Regions from separate parts of the Enterobacter sp. JBIWA008 genome, predicted to be linked through region 1. Evidence: predicted binding sites of a transcription regulator. Region 1 holds the regulator's gene; the other holds the start of a gene.
What was found. Region 1 encodes LexA, which represses DNA repair genes until DNA is damaged. Its sites were predicted from a motif close to TNCTGTATGTACATACAGNA; they were not measured.
Positions count from the first base shown of each region.

Region 2: the regulator LexA is predicted to act here: its motif matches at 1,969-1,988, upstream of KGP24_RS09580 (DinI-like family protein).

Region 1 covers NZ_CP074149.1:359,235-362,822, forward strand. Annotated here, with positions in the region: gene plsB (glycerol-3-phosphate 1-O-acyltransferase PlsB) at 1-567, opposite strand, end outside; gene KGP24_RS01700 (diacylglycerol kinase) at 722-1,090, shown strand; gene lexA (transcriptional repressor LexA) at 1,199-1,807, shown strand; gene dinF (MATE family efflux transporter DinF) at 1,871-3,208, shown strand; gene KGP24_RS01715 (CsbD family protein) at 3,329-3,538, shown strand; gene zur (zinc uptake transcriptional repressor Zur) at 3,586-3,588, opposite strand, start outside.
Region 2 covers NZ_CP074149.1:1,972,917-1,976,504, reverse strand. Annotated here, with positions in the region: gene KGP24_RS09590 (hypothetical protein) at 66-1,301, opposite strand; gene KGP24_RS09585 (hypothetical protein) at 1,414-1,710, opposite strand; gene KGP24_RS09580 (DinI-like family protein) at 1,717-1,950, opposite strand; gene KGP24_RS09575 (GNAT family protein) at 2,159-2,701, shown strand; gene KGP24_RS09570 (GNAT family N-acetyltransferase) at 2,841-3,308, opposite strand; gene KGP24_RS09565 (hypothetical protein) at 3,475-3,588, opposite strand, start outside.

The sequences.
Region 1 (3,588 bases):
TTTTTGCGCGATGATCTTGTCGGTGCCGTGCTCGTCCGCCATTCGACGCAGCGAAACGGAAGGGGAGAAACGCACAAAGCTGTCGCGTCCCAGCCAGGAGACCGCGAAGAACTTCTGAATGCCGTTAAGCATGCGCAGTGGTGGGTTCTCTTCACCTTTTTCACGGCCCGGACGACGACCAAACATCACCGATACCGGCACCATCTGCACATCCAGATCGGGGTTGCTGCGATGCAGGTCGAGATAGTCATGGAACAGCTTGATGGACTCTTCTTTTGGCGTGTAGTAGGTAAACACGCGCGGTCCACCGTGAATGAACACGTAGCGCGGCAGCAGCGTACCGTCAACTTCAAGCGGTTCAAGCGGGTCCGGTAAGTCATGCGCCAGACACTGGGCGCGAAGCGTCAGTAAGTCTGCCTTCGAGTTATAAGGCAAAACGTACATAATAGGACGCGACGTATCGAGCCCCAACTCCAGCGCGGGTTCTGCTGGGATAGACTTGCTTTTTACCAGTATGCTTAATGGTAAATTAAGTAATTTGTAGTAAATTCGTGGCCAGCCGGACATAAACGATGTAAAGCCTCTGGTTAATAATGCAATTGCGGCGCAAGGATAACAGAAAGCGCGCAAAATTTCTGTTGTTACCCGTCATACTTCAGGCTGTAGCGAAACGCGCTACGGCTCCTGTTACTGACGCTCTTTTTTTAAAAAGGTTCTTTTAATGGCCAATAATACCACTGGGTTAACGCGTATCATCAAAGCCGCCGGCTATTCATGGAAAGGTTTCCGTGCTGCGTGGATCAACGAAGCCGCTTTTCGCCAGGAGGGCGTCGCCGCTATCATCGCGGTGATCATTGCCTGTTTCCTTGATGTTGATGCTATTACTCGCGTGCTTCTTATCGGTTCCGTGCTTCTGGTGATGATAGTGGAAATTCTTAATAGCGCTATTGAAGCCGTTGTTGATCGCATCGGTTCCGATTTCCATGAGCTTTCTGGCCGCGCAAAAGACATGGGCTCTGCTGCTGTGTTGCTGGCGATTATCACTGCCGTTATTACCTGGGTCACGCTGCTTTGGTCACATTTCCGATGAGCCTCGAGGAATAATTAAGTCCCTGGTTTTTTGTGCAGTTTTTGATTCCAAAATCGCCTTTGACTGTATATACTCACAGCATAACTGTATATACACCCAGGGGGCGGAATGAAAGCGTTAACGACCAGGCAGCAAGAGGTGTTTGATCTCATCCGGGATCATATCGGCCAGACGGGTATGCCACCCACGCGTGCGGAAATCGCTCAGCGTCTGGGCTTCCGTTCTCCGAATGCTGCCGAAGAACACCTGAAAGCGCTGGCGCGTAAGGGCGTGATTGAGATTGTTTCAGGCGCGTCACGTGGTATCCGCCTGCTGGTGGAAGAAGAGACGGGTATTCCGCTGGTGGGGCGTGTTGCTGCCGGTGAGCCTTTGCTGGCGCAGCAGCATATTGAAGGCCACTACCAGGTCGATCCGGCCATGTTCAAACCGAGCGCTGATTTCCTGCTGCGCGTTAGCGGCATGTCGATGAAAGACATCGGTATTCTTGACGGCGATCTGCTTGCGGTGCACAAAACGCAGGATGTGCGTAACGGTCAGGTGGTTGTCGCGCGCATTGATGATGAAGTCACCGTCAAGCGTCTGAAAAAACAGGGGAACACAGTTCAGCTACTGCCTGAAAACAACGAGTTCTCCCCGATTGTGGTCGATCTCCGCGAACAGAACTTCTCTATCGAAGGACTGGCGGTTGGGGTGATTCGCAACGGTGAATGGCTGTAACCTCTTCCTGACAGGCTATGGCGCCGCTGTAGCCTGCTTCATTCCCCACTCCCGGTATTTTTCATGTCACTGCTGACGGCATCCGATAAGGCATTGTGGCGTCTTGCTCTGCCGATGATTTTTTCCAATATTACCGTGCCCTTGCTGGGTCTGGTCGATACTGCCGTTATTGGTCATCTTGATTCGCCGGTTTATCTCGGCGGCGTGGCGATTGGCGCAACGGCAACCAGCTTCCTGTTTATGCTGCTGCTCTTTTTGCGTATGAGCACCACCGGGCTCACGGCACAGGCTTATGGTGCAAAAGATCCGCTGCGTCTGGCGCGGGCTCTGGTCCAGCCGCTGATCCTTGCGCTTGGCGCGGGGGCGTTAATCGTTATATTACGTGCGCCCCTGATCGACTTTGCACTCCATGTTGTTGGCGGCAGCGAGGCGGTACTGGCCCAGGCTCGACGTTTCCTTGAAATCCGCTGGCTCAGCGCGCCCGCCTCGCTGGCTAACCTGGTTCTGCTGGGGTGGCTACTGGGCGTTCAGTACGCCCGTGCGCCAGTGATTTTGCTGGTGGTGGGCAACCTTCTCAACATTGTGCTGGATGTCTGGCTGGTAATGGGACTGCATATGAATGTGCAGGGCGCGGCGCTGGCGACGGCGATTGCCGAGTACGGAACCTTTATTATTGGTCTTTGGATGGTCTGGCGCGTGCTGGCGATGCGCGGCATCTCCCTGGCGCTGCTCAAAACCGCATGGCGCGGCAATATCCGTAAGCTGCTGGCACTTAATCGTGACATCATGCTGCGCTCGCTGCTGCTTCAGCTCTGCTTCGGCGCGCTGACGGTTTTCGGGGCTCGACTGGGGCCAGAAATCGTTGCGGTCAACGCGGTATTGATGACGCTGCTGACCTTTACCGCCTACGCGCTGGACGGTTTTGCCTATGCGGTAGAAGCGCATTCCGGGCAGGCGTACGGTGCGCGCGAAAGCGGGCAGCTTCGGGACGTCTGGCGGGCAGCCTGCCGTCAGTCGGGACTGGTGGCGCTGGCGTTCGGCCTGGTTTACGCCTGCTTTGGTGAGCAGATCGTTTCATTACTTACGTCTATCCCTGCGCTGCGCGAGCTGGCGAGTCACTATCTCATCTGGCAAGTCATCTTACCGGTAGTCGGCGTCTGGTGTTATCTGCTGGACGGCATGTTTATTGGTGCGACGCGCGGAGCGGAAATGCGCAACAGCATGGCGGTCGCGGCGGTAGGGTTTGGCCTGACGCTGCTGACGCTTCCCTGGCTTGGAAATCACGGTTTGTGGCTGGCCCTGGCCGTTTTCCTCTCGCTGCGAGGGATATCGCTGGCTTTTATCTGGCACCGCCACTGGCAAAACGATACCTGGTTCCCTTCACGTCACGATATATCGTGACGGTTAAAGATTCCGAATATGAAATCAACTGCCAAATCCTTAACTACAATATTTATCACGTCCAGCAGAAAAGAACGTAACGGACGTTACGACCCGACGTTTAACTAAGAGGACACGATGATGAATAAAGACGAAATCGGCGGCAACTGGAAGCAGTTCAAAGGTAAAGCGAAAGAAAAGTGGGGTAAGCTGACAGATGACGATATGACCGTCATTGAAGGTAAACGCGATCAGCTTGTCGGTAAAATTCAGGAACGCTACGGCTACGCGAAAGATCAGGCGGAAAACGAAGTCAAAGACTGGGAAACCCGTAACGACTACCGCTGGTAACGCTGAATAACCCACAGGGCGGCTCTAAGCCGCCTTTTCTTTTGCCGTTA
Region 2 (3,588 bases), 1.6 Mb from region 1:
ATTAAGGTGGCCACACACATCGAAATGAGCGCAAGAAGGTTAACTTGCACTCAATAACCACGACTTCATTTTTTTGTGATTTTTTCAGCTAAACCCGCAATCGCCTCAATACCATCAAACATTGAAGGAATATTATTTTCATTTGTCTGAATGGGACTAAAGATCAGTGAATCGAAAATCTCTAAGACTTTATCGATATTGACATTATTCTTCTTGCGATATTCCACGTAACCATCAATAAATGAGCAAAGGCTTAAGCGTAAATCAATCTGAACTAACTGCGTCCTGATTGATTTCGCTTCTAAATATGAAAGCCTGAAGAAATAAATCAAAGCCATTTCAATTGTTAAAAATGGCAATGCCAGAAACAAAACCGTCAAATCCTTTGGAAATACTGCAGGGGTGACAAGATGAAGAACCGTAATTATAACTGGAACGATGAATATACATCCAAATAAATTCTTATAATTAACCTCTATATTTCTTAGTTCTAATTCCTTTTTTTCTTTTATTTTATTGAAGCCAGAACTCAAGCCTACGAAATTATATTCTGATTTCAAATCTTGTACTCGACCTTCTAGCTCTTTTATTTCGATCAAAGACTCCGCTATATTTTTTAATGATGCATCAACGGATTCCTTGTTAATCCTTATCTCATTTTTGATGGAGGAAAAGTTATCATTAATGTTTTTTATCGCTTCAGTCTCCTTTAGGTCTATCTCATTAAGATTCTCGACTTTTAAAGTCGTTACCTCTTCAATAAAGGACTCCTTTTTTTCTTGAATATTTTTAATCAACCCCTTGGCTTCAGAAAAGTTTTGACTTTTTAATAACCATTGAACCAACGCAACTGCTAAGTTTTCACGGATATATTTGAACTGTGTAGTTTTATCCTCGAGGTTTTCATATCTATTTTCCAGAAGGGTCAAAAACTCGTCTGATACTATTCCCTCGCCACGTAACTTACCTGTCCAAAAGTGCAACTCATAGAGAACTCTGATAAGGTCTGATAAAAACTGAATTTTATCTTTGGCATACATATCTGCATTGAATTTGACGTAGTCAGAGATAGACTCTTGGTTAAATTGTGTATTATCATCTAAAAACTTTCGCTCATTTGTGAAATGACTATAAAAAGTCATCCAAGCTGTTAAGACTGCGGTGTTGAGAAAATCTTCTTCAGAGTCCATAATTTTTTTAGAGAAAAGTTGATTGTTTTCATAATCTGTCAAATCTCTTCTTACAATCGAATTAAGGATGTTGATATTAGAAACAACATTCTCATCTAAATACAAGCCCATCTAAAAACTCCTTTTATCATAAGTAAATTCGTCATTAAAAATTAATATTACAGAATTATTGTATAATTCTCTGGTGGAATTATACACTTATTAAGCACAATTCTGCTGAAATTTATCTAATTAACTCTTCGACTGAGACCGAGATCATACTCATCTTTGAAACTCGATAACCGGCCCGCTCAAGCATCTGCGTAAAGAGTGTCGGTGTTCCCACTATTTCATCATCCTGTAACGGCATGAATGACACCTCGTCGCCTCGTCGGTACATGAGTGCGCGCGCGCTGTCAGGAAATGATGGCAGTCTTGCTACGATAACCCCATCGTGGCATCTGATGACCGCGTAGCCTTTGCTCGGTAATTCTTGTTTTTGTTTCACCAATCTCCCCTCCAAACTGGAAAATTTCTGCATGCTGTTTCAATAAAACCAGTCGTCTGCACTTTTCCAGGTCTGCTGGAGGATTTCCTCAACCTTTTTCTTAGCTTCTTTTTCGCCACCGTAAACACTTAACCCATCGGAACCTGCGCGACGCACAATCAGACTGCACTCATCGAACTGACTCTGAAGCCGTTTTAATAATTCTCTCTCAAGTGCCGGGACTGCACCCTCTGGAAGTTCTTTAGTGCGATCAATGGTTAATTCAACTTTCATAAGCGCCTCCACCACAAAAACTGTATTTTTATACAGTACACTTATGAAGAAGTTTGATCAACGCCTTAACAGCACGAATTGTTAAAGCATGATTATGTTGTTTACAAACAGGACAGTGGGCGTTAATGTCGCAGCAAGTATTATTCACCCAATAAATTCTTCATTAAATCAGCACCATATAACTAATCTTTAATGGAATCGACAAGCCATGACAATAGCCATTTCACCCAGACTCATTCTTCGTTCATTTAAAGAGAGTGATGCTTTAGCACTTCTGGATTATCTATCTTCGCCACGTACTCCCTGTTTTCAGGATGAAACGCTCAACTCAGTTGAGGATGCCGTAGATGAAGTATGCAGAAGGGCAAAAGATCCAAGCCAATTTGCTGTTTGCCTCAAAGACACCGACCTCCTTATTGGCCATCTGTTTGCAGAAAATAGTGGCGAGCCAGATGCTAATACGTGGTCCGTAGGTTGGCACTTCAATCAGCGCTATGAAGGGTACGGGTATGCAACAGAATCAGTTGGGGCCCTGTTTAAATATTTGTTTAACGTGAAACATGCAAGGCGTCTCTATGCGTACGTTGAAGACTACAACCTGTCCTCTCAAAGATTGTGCTCCCGCCTTGGTATGCGACAGGAGGGTTGCTTTAAAGAGTTTGTTTCATTTATTACGGATGAAGGCGAGGAAAGATATGAGAACACATTTGTTTACGCATTATTAAAAAAAGAATTTAAATCAACGAGTTAAATTACGTTTCAAGTACTTATTAGAGTATGTAAGTTTTGGCTGTGCCATATAAATCCCCTGTGTGCAAGGAGCGGACATCCATTGTACTGTTTTGTTGAGCTCAACCAGGCAAACAATGCTACCTGCTGCAGGTTATTTATTATTTAGCCAAATGTTTTCTCATCAGTGCATTTTCTAATGTAATTCCACGGCAAATAGGAAAACCTCTCTCCACTACATGAAAGCCGTGTCGTAGAAAGAACGCTTCCGCAGCCTTACTTACATTTGAAGTAAGCTCACTAGTTCCATGTTGCCTCGCTTCCTCATGAATGCAATTCATTAGTAATGTCCCTACCCCCTGTCCTGAATAGGTTCCTGAGACATAAAAATGGTCAATGTACCCATTTGGTTGGAGATCTGCATATCCAGCTATTTCGCCATCAAGCTCTACAACAATAGGGGATAGTTCCCTCATGTGATTGGCCCATTGTTCCTGGTCGATTTCTGCCGGGGCCCAAGCATCAATTTGTTCATGTGTGTAGTAGTCTGATGCGATGGTATGTACAGAAGAATAAAACACGTTAAATAATGAGATTTCATCCCCATTACGGAACCTTCTTATTTTCATATAACCTCATTATGAAAGCTGCTTGTAGAACAATGCTACTTTTTGTGAAACAGGGTGTCATCTCCTCTCTCACAGTGGGCCCATGCCCAGTTAGCCAGTCCGTTCCGTACCATAAGCGGCAGTTGCCAGTTCCAACCTGTGTTAATAAACGGGAAGCAGAACATTTCTATTCAACTAACTCTCCATCAGGTGGTGGCAGCCTTCTTCGTATATTTGCAACACATACTGAAACTGAGTTTTTACTTTTTTTCCATAATAATAGCATGATACCGCCAACCAC